DNA from 2 places in the Pseudomonas sp. MRSN 12121 genome. Region 2 is predicted to be linked to the other one. Evidence: riboswitches for the same ligand, from Rfam matches in the RefSeq annotation. Region 2 holds a riboswitch; the other holds the start of a gene.

Region 1 (10,417 bases), 880 kb from region 2:
AATCCGGCAAGCACCACAAGCTGGGGCTGGAAGGTGTCAATCAGTTCGACCAGGGCGGCATCGAAAGCCTCGCGGCCTTCGAATGCCTTGTGGTCGAGGGCGCGGGTGTCGATACCCGCATCCCTGGCTCGTTGCAGGCCGTAGGCATCGGCGCGGTTGGAAATCACCGCGCGGATGCGCACCGGGCTGTCAGCGGCCCGGGTGCTGTCGATCAGGGCCTGCAAGTTGCTGCCGGTACCGGACAACAGCACCACCACATCACAGGTGGCTGGCATCGGCTCTTGCATCAATGTGCCTTGAGGTTTTTCAGCTCGACCTGGGCAGCGCCTTCGGCGGCGCTAGCGATCTGACCAATGATCCAAGGCTGCTCGCCAGCTTCGCGCAGGACGTTCAGGGCCGTCTCGACATGCTCCTGGGCCACGCAGATCACCATGCCCACGCCGCAGTTCAGCACGCGGTGCATTTCGTGTTCGTCGACGTTGCCTTTCTCTTGCAGCCAGTCGAACACCGCCGGACGCTGCCAGCTGGCTACGTCGACCACGGCCTGGGCACCTTTTGGCAGGACGCGCGGGATGTTGTCCAGCAGACCGCCGCCGGTGATGTGGGCCATGGCCTTGACCGCGCCGGTGTCCTTGATCAGCTTGAGCAGTGGCTTGACGTAGATGCGGGTCGGGGCCATCAGCAGTTCGGTCAGCGGCTTGCCGTCGAGCTGCACGGTTTCGATGTCGGCGCCGGAGACTTCGATGATCTTGCGGATCAGCGAGTAGCCGTTGGAGTGCGGGCCGGAGGAGGGCAGGGCGAGCAGCGCGTCGCCGGTGGCAACCTTGGAGCCGTCGATGATCTCGGCCTTTTCCACCACGCCGACGCAGAAGCCGGCCAGGTCGTAGTCTTCGCCTTCGTACATGCCTGGCATTTCAGCGGTTTCACCGCCAACCAGGGAGCAGCCAGCCAGTTCGCAGCCGGCACCGATGCCGGTGACCACGGTGGCGGCGACGTCGACGTTCAGCTTGCCGGTGGCGTAGTAGTCGAGGAAGAACAGCGGCTCGGCACCGCAGACCACCAGGTCGTTCACGCACATGGCGACCAGATCCTGGCCGATGCTGTCGTGCTTGTTCAGGTTCAGCGCCAGGCGCAGCTTGGTGCCCACGCCGTCGGTGCCGGAGACCAGCACCGGCTGCTTGTAGCCGGCCGGGATTTCGCAGAGGGCGCCGAAACCGCCCAGGCCGCCCATGACTTCCGGGCGCGCGGTGCGCTTGGCGACGCTCTTGATGCGTTCGACCAATGCTTCACCGGCGTCGATGTCTACACCGGCGTCTTTGTAGCTCAGGGAGGGTTGCTTGCTCATGATCCAGGCCTTTAGGGGGGATTCAGGGGTATCGACCGAGTCCAGGGAGGCCATTGAAAGCGTCAGGGCGGCACTGCCGCGCGACCTTTTCAGCGACCCCGGCTGTTGCCGGTCTGCGAAGGCGCGCGATTTTATCAGGCTTGAGGTGTAGCGGCCATCCTCGGGCCGACGGGCAGGGCACATCCGCTTAAAAAAAATCCGCGATTGCGCGCGTCTATCGTGCCGCTGCGGGTTGTATAAGGTATAGCCTTGTACCGGCTGTCGTCATGACAGCCCGAAAACTTCCAGCGATCGGGTGAATGTTTGCCTGGGCTTCGTGGTCACAGCCTTGCTCAACCCAGTTCACGCGGTCTGTTCCAGCCGCTTTTTGCCGTCGGGAATCCTCCATGCGTTTGTGTAAATTTCTTTTTGTGGGCTGTTTGTCACTGATCAGCCTGGCGAGTCATGCCGAAACCCTCAATGGCCTGTATCAAGTTCGCGAACCGGTGGGCAGCCAGTCTCCCGGCGAGCGCGACCAGGCCACTCAGCGCGCCCTGGAAACCCTGGTGCTGCGCCTGACTGGCGATAGCAAGGCGTTGCAGAATCCCGGGCTGGCGGCCATCCGCAAGGATCCGCAGCAGATCATCAGCCAGTACGGCTATGACGCCGGCCCACCGGAAAGCCTGCAGGTCGATTTCGATCCGGTTAGCACTGATCGGGCATTGCGCCAGGCCGGCTTGTCCCTGTGGGGCAGCAATCGGCCGTCGATCCTCGGCTGGTGGCTGACCGATTCCGCCGAAGGCTCCAGCCTGGTCGGCGATGGCCAGGCCAGTGCCGCGCCCTTGCGGCGTGCGGCGCAGCATCGTGGTTTGCCGCTGCGATTGCCGCTCGCCGACTTGAGCGAGCAGATTGTCGCCACGGCGCCGAATCTCGAAGGTTCCGATCCGGCGCCCCTGCAGGCCGCTTCGGAACGCTATGGAACCGATGCCCTGCTGGCGGTGCATGCCAGTGAAGAGGGAGGCCAGTGGCAGGCCAAATGGCGCCTGTGGCTGGGTGATCAGAAGGAGCAGGGCAGCGTCCAGGGCGCCGATGTGCCGGCTTTGGCCGACGCGGTGCTGCTGGCGGTCAGTCAGCGCCTGGCGCCACGCTTTGTGGCCAAGCCCGGCACTTCCAGCGAGCAATTGCTGGAGGTGCAGGGCATGAACCTGGAGCGTTACGCGGCGCTCGGGCATTTGCTCGAGCCTTTCGGCGGGCGCTTGCAGAGCGTCGATGGCGATCGCTCGGTCTACCGGGTCAGCGGCAGCGCCGAGCAGTTGCGCGCGCAGTTGAGCCTGGCTCATCTGCAGGAAGTGCCTGCGGATGTGGCACCCCGCCAGCCGGCGAGTGTCGAAGGCTCGTTGCCTGCGCCTGTGGCTGCTCCCGCGCCGGCCGCGCAGTTGCGTTTTCGCTGGTAGATTTTCTTTCCTTATATAGAAGCAATGGAGTGGTTCATGGCTGATACGCGTCGTTGGGTCTGGTTGGGCGGGTTGGTCCTGGTGGCAGGGTTCATTTACCTGTTGCACTCGATCCTGACCCCCTTCCTGGTGGCCTTGTTGCTGGCCTACCTGTTCGATCCGCTGGTGGATCGCCTGGAAAAACTCGGGCTCTCGCGGACCTGGGGAGTGGTGGCGGTATTCGCCCTGTTTACCCTGATTGTCATGGCGTTGCTGCTGATACTGGTGCCGATGCTTGCTAAGCAATTGCTGCGCCTGTACGAGCTGGCGCCGCAGATGCTCGACTGGCTGCAACACACGGCGATGCCGTGGGCGCAGTCCAAGCTGGGCCTGTCCGACGGGTTCTGGAAGTTCGACAAGGTCAAGGCGGCGATCAGCGAGCACATGGGGCAGACCACCGATATCGTCGGGGTGATCCTGAGCCAGGCGACGGCTTCCAGCCTGGCGCTGATTGGCTGGCTGGCGAACCTGGTCCTGATCCCGGTGGTGAGCTTTTACCTGTTGCGTGACTGGGACCTGATGATGGCGAAGATCCGCAGCCTGCTGCCCCGGGATCGTGAGGCGCGCGTGGTGGAACTGGCCGGGGAATGCCATGAGGTGTTGGGGGCATTCGTGCGTGGCCAGTTGCTGGTGATGGTGGCGCTGGGCGGGATCTATGCCGCCGGCCTGATGCTGGTCGGGCTGGAGCTGGGGCTGTTGATCGGTCTGATTGCCGGCCTGGCGGCGATCGTGCCGTACATGGGCTTCATCACCGGTATCGGTGCGGCGCTGATTGCCGGGTTGTTCCAGTTCGGCGGCGACCTGTACCCGATGATTGGCATCGTGGCGGTCTTCATGGTCGGCCAGGCGCTTGAAGGCATGGTGCTGACCCCGCTGCTGGTGGGGGACCGGATCGGCCTGCACCCAGTGGCGGTGATCTTCGCGATTCTCGCGGGGGGCGAGCTGTTCGGCTTCACCGGCGTTCTGCTGGCGTTGCCGGTGGCGGCGGTGATCATGGTGCTGGTGCGCCACGTGCACGACTTGTATAAGGACTCCGACATCTATAGCGGAGCGGACGGGGCCGGGCAGTAGTCACCCGGTCCCTGTGCCTTCGGGGCGCTCGCCTGGCGGGCGAGTGGCTCCGGAGGTTCTTGTGGCTGTCACAACCTGCGTCAAAGAAACCCTCGAGATTTCCCCAGGCTAACGCAAACCTTTGATTTTGCTTGTGGTCTGCTGCATTGTGCGCCCGGCGTCACGGGTATAAACTTTGCAAACTTTACACAGAGGCCACTAACGGTTCGTTTGGAACTGTTCAGTCAGCATGAAACCGATTCAGCTGCCCCTAGGTGTGCGTCTGCGTGATGACGCCACCTTCATCAACTACTACCCAGGCGCCAATGCCGCTGCACTCGGCTATGTCGAGCGGCTTTGCGAAGCCGACGCCGGCTGGACCGAAAGCCTGATCTATCTCTGGGGCAAGGATGGGGTAGGGCGCACGCACTTGCTGCAGGCTGCTTGCCTGCGGTTCGAGCAGTTGGGAGAGCCGGCGGTCTACCTGCCCCTGGCGGAGTTGCTGGATCGCGGTATCGAAATCCTCGACAACCTTGAGCAGTACGAACTGGTCTGCCTCGACGACCTGCAGGCGGTGGCGGGCAAGGCTGACTGGGAAGAGGCGCTGTTCCATCTGTTCAACCGCCTGCGTGACAGCGGTCGGCGCCTGCTGATCGCGGCTTCGACTTCTCCGCGGGAATTGCCGGTGAAGCTGGCGGACCTCAAGTCGCGCCTGACCCTGGCGCTGATCTTCCAGATGCGTCCACTCTCCGACGAAGACAAACTGCGCGCATTGCAGCTGCGCGCTTCCCGTCGTGGGCTGCACCTGACCGATGAGGTCGGGCATTTCATCCTGACCCGCGGCACTCGCAGCATGAGCGCGTTGTTCGAGTTGCTGGAGCGTCTCGATCAGGCCTCCCTGCAAGCCCAGCGCAAGCTCACCATTCCCTTCCTGAAAGAAACCCTGGGCTGGTAAAACAGCGGCTCGCAGGGGCTTTTCGGCATATTCCAGGCGCCAGAAAACCCGCATCCGGAAGCGGTTCCAGAGGCGTGTGCGTTTAAAATGGGCTTAAGGCCTTAGATGTAAACAGGAAACCGATAAGTCACAAATTAATCGATTGAATTTGCAAATGAGAGCGATAGAAGGCATAGTCGCGGCTTCTTTATAACTTTTAGCCACGGTCGTGCCCATGCTGAAGCGCTTCGCACCCCTCGTGCCTCTTGCACTCGTTACCCTGTTGTTTGGTTGCGCCACCCACTCTCCGGTGAGCCAGCAGGAACCTCAGCAGCAGGTCCAGAACTCTTCAAAAGCCCGCTCTTCCGCTATTTACCAGGAAGAACTGGCAACCGAAAAAGAACTCGCCGAGTTCGCCGACAGCAAGCCTTACCAGTTGCCGGTACTGGCCGACAGCATCCTCGAGCGCGGCATGTCCCTGATCGGTACCCGTTACCGTTTCGGCGGCACCTCCGAAGCCGGCTTCGATTGCAGTGGTTTCATCGGCTACCTGTTCCGTGAAGAAGCGGGCATGAACCTGCCGCGCTCCACTCGCGAAATGATCAACGTTGACGCCCCGCTGGTTGCGCGTAACAAGCTGCAACCCGGCGATCTGCTGTTCTTCGCCACCAATGGCCGCCGCGGTCGTGTCAGCCACGCTGGCATCTACCTGGGCGACGACCAGTTCATCCATTCCAGCAGCCGCCGTAGTGGTGGTGTCCGGGTAGACAGCCTGGGTGACAGCTACTGGAGCAAGACCTTCATCGAAGCCAAGCGCGCCCTTGCGATGGCCCCGACTGTGGTCACCGCGCGTAAATAAGCGGACTTTTTGTAAGGCAAACTTAAAGTCTTACTTGAAGTTTGGCGCGTAGACGCTAGAATTCTGATCTATTGTTGAAAACTAACCGCGTAAGCCCTGCTTACGCGGTTTTGTTTTCGGCCTCACGGCAGAGAAAGCCGCATCCAGATCAGGATTGTTCTGCATATGTCGACGTCGGCCCGCCTTGCATTGATCGCTCTCGCCGCGCTGCTCAGCGCGTGCGCCAGTCGTACCCCGCCTCCCGCGCCCGTGGTACGTGCTCCCGTTTTCAATACCCCCCAGGCCACCTTCTCGCCAGCTGCCGAAGACGTACTGTTTCGCGCCCTGGGGCTAGTGGGTACGCCTTATCGCTGGGGCGGCAACACGCCGGATTCCGGATTCGATTGCAGCGGCCTGATCGGTTATGTCTACCGCGATGCGGCCGGTATCTCGCTGCCTCGCTCCACGCGCGAAATGATTGGCATGCGAGCACCGGATGTGGGCAAGAACGCTTTGCAGACCGGCGACCTGATTTTTTTTGCCACCAATGGCGGCTCCCAGGTCAGCCATGCCGGCATTTATGTCGGCGAGGGCCGCTTCGTGCATGCGCCGGCCACTGGCGGCACGGTGAAGCTGGACAGCCTGTCCAAGGCCTATTGGCAAAAAGCCTACCTGAGCGCCAAGCGCGTGCTGCAGCCAGAGCATCTGGCGCACAACCCTTAGCTTCCCCCTCGCGTCGAGGTTGCGATGACTGCGCGTCACCTCAACCTCGACGACGCTTTCCTTACTGAGCCTGCGGTTTGTCCGCCGCCGACACGCGCCAGACCTTGTTGCCGACGTCGTCGGCCACCAGCAGATCCCCTTGCTTGTCGATCACGACGCCGACCGGACGGCCCATGGCTTTTTCGTCCGCGCTCAGAAAGCCTGTCAGCACGTCCACGGGTTGACCTGTCGGCTTGCCATTGGCGAAGGGCACGAAAATCACCTTGTAGCCGCTGTGGGGCTTGCGATTCCAGGAGCCGTGCTGACCGATGAACGCACCCTGGGTGAAAGGCGCCGGCAGCTTGCTGCCTTCGGCGAATGCCAGGCCCAGGGACGCGGTATGCGGACCGACGGCGTAGTCCGGGGCGATGGCCTTGGCCACCAGTTCCGGATTCTGCGGTGTGACGCGCACGTCCACATGCTGGCCGTAATAGCTGAAGGGCCAGCCATAGAAGGCGCCGTCCTTGACCGAAGTGATGTAGTCCGGCACCAGGTCGCTGCCGATTTCGTCGCGCTCGTTGACTGCGGTCCATAGCTGCCCGCTTTGCGGTTCCCAGGCCATGCCGTTGGGGTTGCGCAGACCGGAGGCGAAAATCCGCTGCTGGCCGGTGGCCCGATCGACTTCCCAGATCGCCGCGCGGCCTTCTTCCTGGTCCAGCCCGTTCTCGCCGACGTTGCTGTTGGAGCCGACGGTGACGTACAGCTTGCTGCCGTCCTGGCTGGCAATCACGTTTTTGGTCCAGTGATGGTTCAGCGTGCCGCCGGGCAGGTCCACCACTTTGGTCGGTTGGGCGCTGATCCGGGTATCCCCCTCCTGATAAGGGAAGCGCAGCAGCCGATCGGTGTCGGCGACGTACAGGTCGTTGCCCACGAGCGCCATGCCGAATGGGGAGTTGAGGTTGTCCAGGAACACCGTGCGGGTTTCCGCCACGCCGTCATGGTCCTTGTCGCGCAGCAGGGTGATGCGGTTCGGGCTGGGTACGCCGGCCCCGGCGCGGCCCATGACCTTGCCCATCACCCAGCCGCGGATGCCCTTGCTGTCATCGGGCTTGGGCGGAGCGTTGGTCTCGGCGACCAGCACGTCGCCGTTGGGCAGCACATACAGCCAGCGCGGATGGTCCAGGCCCTCGGCGAAGGCCGCCACCTGGGTGCCGGCGGCGGCCACCGGCTTGGCGCCTTGCGGCCAGCCGATCGCCGGGGCGATGTTCACGGTCGGGATCAGGGTCTTGTTCGGCTCGGGCAGTTTCGGCGAGGGCCCGGTGCCATCGGAGACTTGGAGGCTGGAGCTTTCGCCGCAGGCGGCGAGGCCTGCGGCGGCGGTGATGAGAATGGCGTAGCGTAACTTGAACATGCTGACTTCCCTATGAATGCACGATGTCGGTGTAGTCATAGAGAAGCACAGGCCGGTGATGGTTCAACCGTGTCAGTGAGCTTCCTTGAACAGTACGGCAATGCCCGGGTGGTAGTTGCCGGTGTCGTTGCGCAATTTGCGATAGGCGTAGGGGAAGTACCAGGCCACGGCGCAGCAGTGTTCCTTTTGCAGATCGTCGACCATGTCCTGCAGTTCTTCCGGGGTGGCGCTGTGCTGGGTCTTCTGCGGCGTGACGAACAGGCAGCCGAGCCTCAGGTCGCTGGGGTAGCTGGCTTTTTTCGCATCGCTGGCGGCATCCAGCAACGGTTGGGTCAGGTGCAGGCTGTTGACTCGGGGCCAGCGCTGGGTGGCCTGGATATAGACGCGCTCTTCCTGAGTGGCGATGTAGAGGTCGGTGCGCCCGTTGCGGTTGCCTTCTTCGAGCTGCTTTTTGCTCGGGGTATGTTCCAGCGTGACCATTTCCGCCATCCAGGCCGCGGAGGAGAGCAGTCCCAGGTTGGCTTTTTCGTCGAACCAGTACGGGCTTTCGTTATCGCCACGTACGGAGTTGTAGCGGTCGATGCAATCGAACCAGCGTTCCAGGGCAGGGCGCAGGAATTCCAGTTTCGGATTGCTGATGATCATGCCTTGCATCGGACTTTTCCTATTATTGTTGAGATTTTGGAGTTTTTTGAAGCGAATATGGCTATTTGATATCACTGCCTTGAGTGTGGCACAAGATTCGCGTCGCGTTTGCCATCTGCAGTCATTCGCCGATTCGCCAGGCCCTGGCTTTCATTGACGCTCCACCCCCAACCCTCTAACCTTCGCGACTTGTTTCAGGTGCTCTGTGGCCGTGGGTCGACAGAGTGAAACAGGGAAGCCGGTGAGTCCCCGTGCCGATAGGCGCACATGACGATTCCGGCGCTGCCCCCGCAACGGTAAATGAGTCAAGACTGCGCTCGATGCCACTGTGTCGATGGTCGACATGGGAAGGCGCGCAGTTGGGCATCCACGCCACTCACAAGCCCGGAGACCGGCCTGATCCATCCAACGGCATCACGGTGGGCGATGCCAGGCTTGCGCCGTCTATTCCTATGCCTGCCCCCCGTTATCCAGCCCCAACGGAGAGCTGCCCCATGACTGAGTCCCCCGATCGTGACGAACGCCATCTGGCGCGCATGCAACGCAAAAAAGCCGTGATCGACGAACGCATCGCCAATTCGCCGAACGAGTGCGGGCTGTTGCTGGTGCTGACCGGCAACGGCAAGGGCAAGAGCAGCTCGGCCTTCGGCATGCTCGCGCGGGCCATGGGCCACGGTATGCAATGTGGCGTGGTGCAGTTCATCAAGGGCCGCAACAGCACGGGCGAGGAGCTGTTTTTCCGGCGTTTCCCGGAGCAGGTGCGTTTCCATGTGATGGGCGAAGGCTTCACCTGGGAAACCCAGGACCGCCAGCGCGACATCGCCGCGGCCGAAGCGGCCTGGGCGGTTTCCCGGGAGCTGCTGCGTGACCCGGGAATCGGCCTGGTGGTGCTCGATGAGCTGAACATTGCCCTCAAGCACGGTTATCTCGACCTGGACCAGGTGCTCGGCGATCTTCAGGCCCGCCCGCCCATGCAGCATGTGGTGGTGACTGGTCGCGGCGCCCAGCCGCAGATGATCGAACTGGCCGACACCGTCACCGAGATGGGCATGGTCAAGCACGCCTTCCAGGCCGGGATCAAGGCTCAGAAGGGCGTCGAACTGTGAGGGATGCCCGTCATTGCCCCGCGGTACTGATTGCCGCGCCGGCTTCCGGCCAGGGCAAGACCACCGTGACCGCCGCGCTCGCCCGCCTGCATCGCAACCAGGGGCGCAAGGTGCGGGTCTTCAAGTGCGGACCGGACTTTCTCGACCCGATGATCCTCGAGCGCGCCAGCGGCGCCCCGGTGTACCAGCTGGACATGTGGATGGTCGGCGAGCAGGAGAGCCGGCGCCTGCTGTGGGAAGCCGCGGGCGAGGCGGACCTGATCCTGATCGAAGGCGTGATGGGGCTGTTCGACGGTACGCCGTCCAGCGCCGACCTGGCGCGGCATTTCGGGGTGCCGGTGCTGGCGGTGATCGACGGCACGGCGATGGCCCAGACCTTCGGTGCCCTGGCGCTGGGGCTGGCGCGTTATCAGCCGGACCTGCCGTTCGCCGGCGTGCTGGCCAACCGGGTCGGCACGCTGCGTCATGCGCAGTTGCTCGAAGGTAGCCTGACCGAAGGCCTGCGCTGGTACGGCGCCTTGTCGCGGGAAACCGGGATCGAACTGCCCAGTCGTCACCTGGGGTTGGTGCAGGCCAGTGAACTCAACGACCTGGACCTGCGCCTCGACGCGGCCGCCGCGGCCCTGGCCGACAGTTGCCAGGTGGCCCTGCCGCCGGCCGTCGAGTTCGCCGCACCGCCGGTGCCTGTCGTCGAGCCATTGCTGGCCGGCGTGCGCATTGCCGTGGCCCGCGACGAAGCCTTTGCCTTTACCTATGGTGCGAGCCTCGATCTGTTGCGCGCGATGGGCGCCGAGTTGCGTTTTTTCTCGCCGCTCCATGACGCCATGCTGCCCGAGGCGGACAGCCTGTACCTGCCGGGCGGTTACCCGGAACTGCATCACCGGGCGTTGGCGGCGAATGGCTCGATGCTCAGC
Region 2 (10,417 bases):
TGTACTTCGACCTGATCCGTAACGGCGCCGAGCAGAACTTCCTGCGCCTGATGCCCGCCGGTACGCGCGAGGACTTCCTCGACGACTGGTACCAGAACAGCGGCAAGTTCAAGATGTGGCTGGACTACGAGTCCATCGACGACAGCAAGGCCAGCGGCCTGGTCCTTGACGAGAAGGACCCGAAACGCGATTTCGCCAATCAGTTGCTGAACCGTTATGGCGATCTCAACGCGCATCCCGATCCGATCAATCGCTGCGACAGCGCCTACTGCTCGCGGCCGAACATCGACCCGGCGCTGCAGAATGCCGAGCAGGCCCTCAGCCGCCTGGTGTCGCGCCCGGCGGCCGGCATGCGGGTCATCGACCTGCTGCCAGAGGCGACCATGCTGCGGGTCGAGGCGCCGAGTGGCAAGCGGGTGTTCTACAGCATGCTGCGCAACCGCGCCCACAGTAACGTGGCGTTCCTGCTGGGCGAGTCGCTGCGCTACCAGCCGGGCCTGGACACCCTGACCCTCTACCCGGGCGTGCTCAGCAGTTACCCGAACTTCATGTTCAACATTCCCGCCGGGCAGGTGCCGGATTTCGTCGCGCAGATGGAAAACGCCAAGGACGCCAAGCGGTTCGAGAAGATCGTCGAGCGCTGGGGCATCCGTCGCAGCCATCCGCAGTTCTGGCAGTACTTCCATGACCAGACCCGCTACATCCTCGAAACCGATCCGAAAGAGGCGGGCGTGCTGGACATGAACCGCTACGAGAACCTCTGAAGGCGCCACAGGCTTGAAATTCCGGGCTGGAGCCCTCAGGTTCCGGCCCGGCCCATGCCCGAGAGTCCTGGTAAATCGTCCTGGCGTTGCATGAATGCGCAACGCAGGGCTATCGACCAAGGTCTATCCCGACAAAAATACTAGGACTTTGTCCGGCACGCCGATTGGCGTAAACTGCGCCAACGCCTGCGAGGAATTTCCATGACCGCTATTACCATTACCGACGCTGCCCACGATTATCTGGCTGATCTGCTCTCCAAGCAGAGCACCCCGGGCATCGGCATCCGCATCTTCATCACCCAGCCTGGCACCCAGTACGCCGAAACCTGCATCGCCTACTGCAAGCCGGGCGAAGAGAAACCCGAAGACAAGGCCCTGGGCCTGAAGAGCTTCACCGCCTACATCGACGCCTTCAGCGAAGGTTTTCTCGACGATGCGGTGGTCGACTACGCCACCGATCGCATGGGCGGCCAACTGACCATCAAGGCGCCGAACGCCAAGGTGCCGATGGTCAACGCCGACAGCCCGATCAACGAGCGCATCAACTATTACCTGCAGACCGAGATCAACCCGGGGCTGGCCAGCCATGGCGGCCAGGTCAGCCTGATCGACGTGGTCGACGACGGTATCGCCGTGCTGCAATTCGGCGGCGGTTGCCAGGGCTGCGGCCAGGCCGACGTGACCTTGAAGGAAGGCATCGAGCGCACCCTGCTCGAGCGCATTCCCGAGCTCAAGGGTGTGCGTGACGTCACCGACCACACGCAGAAAGAAAACGCCTACTACTAAGGCGTTCGCTGCGAACAGAAAAAACGGCGCCCCGTGAGCGCCGTTTTTTATGCCTGAAAGTCTGTGGTGCCTTTATCGCGGGCAAGCCTCGCTCCTACTGTAGGAGCGAGCGGGCGGCGATCCGACTTGCCCGCGATGCTCTTCAAGGGCGATACAAATGCGCATGCCCTGCGCGATACAACGACGACTCACTGAAGCTGTCCGTGGCCAGCACCCGGCCCACCAGGATCAGCGCGGTGCGGCGAAAGCCCTTGGCCGCCACCTTGTCGGCAATGTCCGCCAGGGTGCCCAGCACCCAGTCCTGGTCCGGCCAGGTCGCCCGATGCACCACGGCGATCGGGCAGTCGGCGCCGTAGTGGGGCAGCAGGTCGGCGACTATCTTCGGCAGATGGTTGACCCCCAGGTGGATGGCCATGGTGGTGCCATGAGCGGCCAGGCTGGCGAATTCTTCACCGGCGGGCATCGACGTCTTGTCGGCGTAGCGGGTGAGAATCACGCTCTGGGCCACGTCCGGCAACGTCAGCTCGGCGCCGAGCAAGGCCGCGCAGGCCGCGGTGGCGGTTACGCCGGGGACGATCTCGAAGGGAATGCCCAACTCGCGCAGATGGCGGATCTGCTCGCCGATGGCGCCATACAGGCTCGGGTCGCCGGAGTGTACCCGGGCCACGTCCTGGCCCTTGGCATGGGCCTGTGCGATCAGCTCGACAATCTGCTCCAGGTGCAATTCGGCGCTGTTGACCACTAATTCGGCGCGATGCCCCTGCAGCACGGCTTCGGGCACCAGGGAGCCGGCATAGAGGATGACCGGGCAACTGCGGATCAGCCGCTGGCCCTTGACGGTGATCAGTTCCGGGTCGCCGGGACCTGCGCCGATAAAAAAGACGGTCATGGCGTTCTCCTGGGAAAAAAGGGGCGATGCAACCTCACAGATGAAGATTGCTCATGATCAGCGGCGGGGATTATCGAAGATTTACCCGGCGCAGGCCAAGGCGAGGGTCGCCTGGGGGCATTTTTGCCGCGGCACCAGCAGTTTCGGCGGGCGCCGGGCCAGGTGTTCGGCCAGGGCCAGGGCCGCGCTTTCGGCGACCCCATAGCACCCCGTGTGCTCATAGGCAAGCGTTGAACGATGACTGAGCTGCGGGGCATAAGGCGCCAGCTGCTGGCTGCTGAAACAGCCCAGGGGCACCTCCAGTTCGGCGGCCAGGGCCAGCAGGGCGGGTTCCTCGCGTTTCAGGTCGATGCTGGCCAGCGCCCTGATCTGAGCGCGCTCGAACCGGTGGGTGCTCAAAGTCCGGTCGAGCAGGGCGCGCAAGATTTCCACCGGGCAGCCCCGCTGGCAGCCCAGGCCGACCACCAGGGTCGGCATGGTGCCGGCGTCGGTCATGCGCTGTACCGATCGTCGCCCTTGCGGCGGAACAGCCAGGCGCTGATCAGGCCCAGGGCCATCCAGAACGCGGCGTTGGTCAGCTGCGAGGCGATCTTGAACTGCGCTTCCAGGGCCTCCGGAGCGAGCATCGAATGCACTTCCGGCTGCGGCGCGCCGATCAGGTGCGGCACGGCGAGAATGGCCACGCCCAGCACCTTCAGCAGCCAGTGGCCGGCGAACACGATCAGGGCGATACCGACGGCGGTGGAGGCGGCGGTGCCGACCCACCAGATCTGCCGTTGCGTCAGGTCTGCGGCGGCGGTGCCGGGCAGCTCGGGCGGCAGGCCTAGAGTCGGTGCCAGGCAGAAGGTCGCATAACCGGCCAGGCCCCAGAGCAGGCCCTGGGACGTGCGATTAGGTGCGCGCAGGGTGTAGAGGCCGGCCAGCATCAGGGCGAAGCCCACGGCGACCACCAGGTTGCCGCCGGTGGTGGACAGCACGCGCTGCCAGCCGTCTTCCGGCTCCCAGGCTTCGGCGTCGTGGCTATGGGCGGCGGTGCCGGCGGCATGTTCATGCGTTTCGACGGCGGGGGCCTTCTCGTAGGTTTCCGCCTGGAGGATCAGCGGGGCGACCCAGAAGCTCTGCAGCAGGGTCAGCAGCAGGGCGGCCAGCAAGCCGGCGAAACCCGCGGTGTGCGCGATACGCTTGATCATCTCGACAGGCCTCAGTGGCAAGGGAAGGCGGCGCTGTGGCGGGTATCGTGGGCGGCGTTGTGCACCGCTTCGATGTGCGAGAAACCGGCGAAATACACAAGGCACGCGCCCAGGACCGAGGCACCGATGGCGGCGATCAGGCGTTGGCTCAGGGTGGTCGTGGTGCTGGCGGAGTGGCTGGTGCTGCTGATGCTCGACATGGCGCTTCCCTCTGGGGTGTCAGCGGTTGGATCGAGCGCAGCAAAACCCCGCGAGACAGGCCCGCGGGGAATCAACAGCGCCCGCCCACCGCGGGTTGTCATGACTGTATGGCGGGCCGGTCTCCGGGCTCGCGAGGGGCGGGGCTGGCGCCTGGCCTGCAAGAATCGCCTTCCCATGCCGGACTGCTGGCACAGTGGATCTGATTCTTCGCTCGCTTACCGTTGCGGGGGCAGCACCGGACTGATCAAGGCCTTGGGCCTGTGACGCACCGGTTTCCCGTTTCACCCTGTGAAGGGCACCCGTAACAAGGCGTGTAGGAGAGCATGGGCGAGGGAGGGGCGTCAATTGGCAAGGGTTCTCGTTTTCGCAGGTCCCGGCGCGGCATGGACATTGACCGGCCTGCAAGCTCTGCGTAGCCTTGCGCTTTCGAGGTTCTTCGGCGTCTGCCGAAGCTAAGACGGGAACGCGGTAAGCCGCGGCTGCCCCCGCAACTGTAAACGGTGATGAACGATGCAAGGCCACTGCCAGGCGGCGGGAAGGCGCATCGTTCGCCAGTCGAACGACCGGCGCGCCGTCAGCCAGGAGACCTGCCTCGGACCCGATTCTCACTACAACCGGGCGGGGTGATCCGGTGGCGAACTCTTCCGTGCACCTGCCTGCGCGGTCTCGTCCCGTATGCCCGCCACCTTGCCAAAGGGCATCCGATGAAAACACTGGCCAAACTTCCCGTCACCATCGTCACCGGCTTTCTCGGCTCGGGTAAGACCACCTTGCTGCGGCACATGCTGGATAACGCCCAGGGCCGGCGCATCGCGGTGATCGTCAACGAGTTCGGCGAGCTGGGCATCGATGGCGAGATCCTCAAACAGTGCTCCATCGGCTGCACCGAGGAAGAAGCGCTCGGCCGGGTCTTCGAGCTGGCCAACGGCTGCCTGTGCTGCACCGTGCAGGAGGAGTTCTTCCCGGTGATGCGCGAGTTGGTGGCGCGTCGTGGCGACCTCGACCATATCCTCATCGAAACCTCCGGCCTGGCCCTGCCCAAACCCCTGGTCCAGGCTTTCCAGTGGCCGGAAATCCGCAGCGCCTGCACCGTCGACGCGGTGATCACCGTGGTCGACAGCCCGGCCGTGGCCGCCGGCACGTTTGCCGCCTTCCCGGACCAGGTCGACGCCCAGCGCAAGCTCGATCCGAACCTGGACCATGAGTCGCCGCTGCACGAATTGTTCGCCGACCAACTGTCCAGTGCCGACCTGGTAATTCTCAACAAGGCCGACCTGATCAGCCCGGCCGACCTGGCCAAGGTGCGCCTGGAAGTGGCCGAGGAGCTGCCGCCGGCAGTGAAAGTCATCGAGGCCAGCAGCGGCCGCCTGCCGCTGGACGTGCTGCTGGGTCTGGGCAACGGTTCGGAAGAGCACATCGACGGCCGTCACAGCCACCATGACCATCACCATGACGGCGACGACCACGATGATCATGATCACGACGCCTTCGACTCCATCTCCATCGAACTGCCCGAGGCCGACGAAAGCCTGCTGTTGGACGCCCTGACGCAACTGGTGGTCAAGCACGGTATCCTGCGGGTCAAGGGTTTTGCGGCGATCCCCAACAAGCCGATGCGCCTGCTGATCCAGGGCGTGGGCACGCGTTTCGACAAGCACTTCGACCGCAAGTGGGGCGCCGATGAGGCGCGTACCACGCGCCTGGTGCTGATCGGCCAGGAGCTGGACGCGGTGCAACTCGAGGCGCAACTGCGCGCCGCGCTCAGCGTGTAAGCCATGCACCTGCTCAGGACCCAGCCCGGCGGTTTCGTGTCGGATGACAACATTGCCGACCTGGGACAAACCCCCGCCGAGCTGGTGATCCTGTGCAGCGGCGACTCCAGCCTGGCGCTGCTGGCCGAAGCGGCCCGGCAGTTGCCGGAGGACTACCCGAGTTTTCGCCTGGCCAACCCGATGCAGGTGCAAAACCATGCATCGGTCGACCTGTATGTCGACCAGGTGCTGCGCCATGCCAAGATGATCCTGGTTTCCCTGCACGGCGGCATCGCCTATTGGCGCTACGGCATCGAGCAACTGGTGCAACTGGCGCAGCGCGGCGTGCAGTTGATCCTGGTGCCGGGCGACGACCGTCCGGACCCGGAACTGAGCGACTTGAGCACGGTGCCTGCCGCCGATCGCGAGCGTCTCTGGCATTTCCTGCGCCAGGGCGGCCTGGGCAATGCGCTGGACCTGTACCGGTGCCTGGCCAGTGGCTGGCTGGGGCGCGCTTACCCCTGGTCCGAGCCGCAGACCCTGCCGCGCACCGCGATCTACCACCCGAACACAGGCAGCGCCGCTCTCGGCGATTGGCAGGCCGACTGGCAGGCCGGTCAGCCGGTGGCGGCGTTGCTGTTCTACCGCTCGCACCTGCAGGCGGCCAATACCGCCTTTATCGATGAATTCTGCCGACGCTTGCAGGCAGCGGGCTTGAACCCGTTGCCGGTGGCCTTGGCCAGCCTGAAGGAGCCCGGCTGCCTGACGGTGGTCGAGGAGCTGCTGGATGAGGTGCAGGCGGCGGTGATCCTCAATACCACCGGGTTTGCCCAGTCCAGCCCGGAGGCGCCGCACCTGCGGCCGTTCCGCCGCGACATCCCGGTGATCCAGGCCATCTGCGCCCAGGACAACGAACCCGGCTGGCGCGCCAGCGAGCAGGGCCTGGGCCCGCGCGACCTGGCGATGCACATCGCCTTGCCGGAACTGGACGGGCGCATCATCAGCCGCCCCATCAGCTTCAAGGACCTGGCCTGGCGCAGCGAGCGCAGCCAGTCGGACGTGGTCTGCTATCGCCCGGCCCCCGAGCGCATGGACTTCGTCGCCGAACTGGCGCGGCGCTGGGTCGACCTGGCGCGGCTGGCCAATGGCGAAAAACGTATCGCCCTGATTCTCGCCAACTACCCGACCCGCGATGGCCGCATCGGCAACGGCGTGGGCCTGGACACGCCGGCGGCGGCGCTGAATATCCTGCGCGCCCTGCACGCGCGGGGCTATCCGCTGCCGGCCGAGTTGCCGGCCAGCGGTACGGCGCTGATCCAGCAATTGCTGGGCGGGGTCAGCAACGATCTGGACAGCCTCGACCTGCGTCCCTGCCAGCAAAGCCTGGCGCTGGCCGAATACCAGGCGCTGTTCGACGCGCTGCCCGAGGCCAACCGCCAGGCGGTGCTGGAGCGTTGGGGCTGTCCGGAGAACGATCCGATGTTCCGCAGCGGGCGGATGATGGTCGCCGGCCTGCGCCTGGGCCTGACCTTCGTCGGCATCCAGCCGGCGCGCGGTTACCAGGTCGACCCGAGCGCGGTCTACCACGACCCGGACCTGGTGCCGCCCCACGGCTACCTGGCGTTCTATTTCTGGCTGCGCCAGGCCTATGGCGCCCATGGGGTGATCCATGTCGGCAAGCACGGCAACCTGGAATGGCTGCCGGGCAAGGGTGTCGGCCTGTCGGAGAGCTGCTGGCCGGACCTGCTGCTGGGGCCGCTGCCGAATATCTACCCGTTCATCGTCAACGACCCAGGCGAGGGTGCCCAGGCCAAGCGCCGGACCCAGGCGGTGATCATCGATCACCTGATGCCGCCGCTGACCCGGGCCGAAACCTATGGCCCGCTGCGTGACCTGGAGCTGCTCGCCGACGAGTACTACGAAGCGCAGTTGCTCGACCCGCGGCGTGCCCGCGAATTGCAGAAAGACATTCTCAAGCTGGTGCGCCTGACCCAGATCGACCGCGAGCTGCAACTGGATGGGCAGCTCGACGGCGAGGCCGACGCGGCGCTCTGGCTGCCGCGCCTGGACACCTACCTGTGCGACCTGAAGGAATCGCAGATTCGCGATGGCCTGCATGTGTTCGGCGAATCGCCCGCCGGCCGTTTGCGCATCGACACCTTGCTGGCCTTGCTGCGCATTCCGCGGGGCGATGGCAAGGGCGCGCAGTCGAGCCTGTTGCGGGCCCTGGCCAAGGCGTTCGAGCTGGGCTTCGATCCGCTGGACTGTGCCCTGGCCGAACCCTGGAGCGGTCGCCGGCCCCAGGTTTTGCAAGCGCTCAGCGAGCAGCTGTGGCGCACCGCGGGCGATGCGCGCGAGCGCCTGGAGCTGTATGCCGGGCAGTTGATCGAAGCGGCGCTGCAAGGCGAGGTCGAACAGTTGCGCGCGCCCGGCTGGGACGAGGTGAAGGCAATCATCGACAGCCTGCGCGACGTCGTGGCACCGCGCCTGGACGCCTGCGGCCCGGCGGAGATGGGCGGCCTGCTGGACGCGCTGGATGGGCGTTTCGTTCCGGCTGGCCCCAGTGGCGCGCCGAGCCGCGGACGCCTGGACGTGCTGCCCACCGGGCGCAACTTCTATTCGGTGGATGTGCGCAACCTGCCGACCACCACCGCCTGGCGCATCGGCTTCCAGTCGGCCGACCTGATCCTCGAACGGCACCTGCAGGACCATGGCGACCACCTGCGCCAGCTCGGCCTCTCGGTGTGGGGCACGGCAACCATGCGTACCGGCGGCGACGACATCGCCCAGGCCATGGCGCTGATGGGCGTGCGCCCGGTATGGGCCACCGGCAGCCAGCGGGTCGATGACTTCGAGATTCTGCCGCTGAGCCTGCTGGATCGGCCGCGGGTGGACGTGACGCTGCGGGTGTCGGGGTTCTTCCGCGATGCCTTCGCCAACCTGATCCGGCTGTTCGACGCCGCGGTGCAGGCGGTGGCCGCGCTGGACGAACCGGACGACCTCAATCCGCTGGCGGCCAAAATCCGCGCCGAACGTGAGGCGCTGGAGCAGTCCGGGCTGGACGCCGAGGCGGCCCGACGCCAGGCCGGCTGGCGCATCTTCGGCGCCAAGCCCGGTGCCTATGGCGCGGGGGTACAGGGCGCGATCGACGGGCGCCTGTGGCAGAGCCGCGAGGACCTGGCCGAGGTCTACCTGAACTGGGGCGGCTATGCCTATGGCGGGTCCGACGAGGGTACGGCGGCCCGTGGCCAGTTCGCCCGGCGCCTGGGCCAGGTGCAGGCGGTGCTGCAGAACCAGGACAACCGCGAGCACGACCTGCTGGATTCCAACGACTACTACCAGTTCCAGGGCGGCATGCTGGCGGCGGTGGAGAGCCTCAGTGGCGCCCAGGCCGCCAGTTACCATGGCGATCACAGCCAGCCGGACCTGCCGAAGATCCGCAGCCTCAAGGAAGAGCTGAACCGGGTGATTCGCTCGCGCGCAGCCAACCCGAAGTGGATCGACGGGGTGAAACGCCACGGCTACAAGGGGGCCTTTGAAATGGCCGCCACCGTGGATAATCTGTTCGCCTTCGATGCCACGACCGCCTTGATCGACGATCACCAGTACGCCTTGCTGGCCGACGCCTATCTGCTGGACCCGGCGACCCGCGACTTTATCCGGCAGCACAACCCCCACGCGTTGCGCGATATGACCGAGCGTATGCTCGAGGCCCAGCAGCGCGGCATGTGGCAGGAGCCGGGCGAGTACCGCGAGGCCTTGGAAAACCTGTTGCTGGATATCGAGGAAGACTCCTGACGGACCCGAGGACTGCGTCCTCGATCGCGGGCAAGCCTCGCTCCTACACCGTATTCCCGTAGGAGCGAGGCTTGCCCGCGATAAGGGCCTCCCAGCCAACACCTGACCCGACCGAACCGAGAACCGACATGAGCGATACCCCACATTTCCCGCTGTCCGCCGTGGTCGGCGCCGATGACCTGAAACTGGCGCTGTGCCTGACGGCCATCGATCCGAAGATCGGCGGGGTGCTGATCGAAGGGCCGCGCGGCATGGCCAAGTCGACCCTGGCCCGGGGCCTGGCGGACCTGCTGGCCAGCGGCACCTTTGTCACCTTGCCCCTGGGCGCCACCGAAGAGCGCCTGGTAGGCACCCTGGACCTGGACGCGGCCCTGGGCGAAGGCCGTGCGCAGTTTTCCCCCGGCGTGCTGGCCAAGGCTGATGGCGGGGTGCTCTATGTCGACGAAGTGAACCTGCTGCCGGACCACCTGGTGGACCTGCTGCTGGATGTGGCCGCCAGCGGCACCAACCTGGTCGAGCGCGACGGCATTTCCCACCGGCATGCGGCCAGGTTCGTACTGATCGGCACCATGAACCCGGAGGAGGGCGAGTTGCGCCCGCAGTTGCTCGACCGCTTCGGCCTCAACGTCGCCATGGGCGGCCAGACGCCACCGGGGCAGCGTGGGCAGATCATTCGCCGGCGGCTGGATTTCGACAGCGACCCCCAGGCGTTCTGCGCACAGTGGGCGGCCGAGCAGCAAGCCTTGCGCGAACGCTGCCAACAGGCGCGGCAAGTGCTGGCGGACATCGAACTGGACGACCGGGCGCTGGAGCGCATTACCGAGCGCTGTTTCGCCGCCGGGGTCGACGGCCTGCGCGCGGACCTGGTCTGGCTGCGAGCCGCCCGGGCCCATGCGGCCTGGCGCGGTGCCCGGGCGATCGACGAGCAGGATATCGAGGCGGTGGCCGAATTCGCCCTGCGCCATCGCCGGCGCGACCTCCCGCCGAGCACGGCGCAACAGCCGCCGGCGTCCGGCCCGGCATCCGCCGCACCCTCCA

What was found. Region 2 has a riboswitch for cobalamin ahead of cobW (cobalamin biosynthesis protein CobW). Riboswitches for the same ligand answer to the same signal wherever they lie in the genome.
Region 1: it holds a riboswitch for cobalamin, as region 2 does, so the genes downstream of both, cobO (cob(I)yrinic acid a,c-diamide adenosyltransferase) here and cobW (cobalamin biosynthesis protein CobW) in region 2, are expected to answer to the same signal.

What each region holds. Positions count from the first base shown of each region.
Region 1 is NZ_CP010892.1:5,126,821-5,137,237, reverse strand. It holds gene purN (phosphoribosylglycinamide formyltransferase) at 1-275, opposite strand, end outside; gene purM (phosphoribosylformylglycinamidine cyclo-ligase) at 287-1,345, opposite strand; gene TO66_RS23210 (DUF2066 domain-containing protein) at 1,732-2,778, shown strand; gene TO66_RS23205 (AI-2E family transporter) at 2,815-3,888, shown strand; gene hda (DnaA regulatory inactivator Hda) at 4,118-4,822, shown strand; gene TO66_RS23195 (C40 family peptidase) at 5,037-5,660, shown strand; gene TO66_RS23190 (C40 family peptidase) at 5,826-6,362, shown strand; gene TO66_RS23185 (sorbosone dehydrogenase family protein) at 6,424-7,752, opposite strand; gene TO66_RS23180 (hypothetical protein) at 7,825-8,406, opposite strand; cobalamin riboswitch at 8,577-8,812, shown strand; gene cobO (cob(I)yrinic acid a,c-diamide adenosyltransferase) at 8,892-9,503, shown strand; gene TO66_RS23170 (cobyrinate a,c-diamide synthase) at 9,500-10,417, shown strand, end outside.
Region 2 is NZ_CP010892.1:4,250,709-4,261,125, reverse strand. It holds gene TO66_RS19290 (fatty acid cis/trans isomerase) at 1-764, shown strand, start outside; gene nfuA (Fe-S biogenesis protein NfuA) at 966-1,550, shown strand; gene cobM (precorrin-4 C(11)-methyltransferase) at 1,693-2,439, opposite strand; gene TO66_RS19275 (cobalamin biosynthesis protein) at 2,521-2,934, opposite strand; gene TO66_RS19270 (CbtA family protein) at 2,931-3,629, opposite strand; gene TO66_RS19265 (CbtB-domain containing protein) at 3,641-3,829, opposite strand; cobalamin riboswitch at 3,926-4,148, opposite strand; cobalamin riboswitch at 4,243-4,440, shown strand; gene cobW (cobalamin biosynthesis protein CobW) at 4,535-5,602, shown strand; gene cobN (cobaltochelatase subunit CobN) at 5,606-9,379, shown strand; gene TO66_RS19250 (ATP-binding protein) at 9,508-10,417, shown strand, end outside.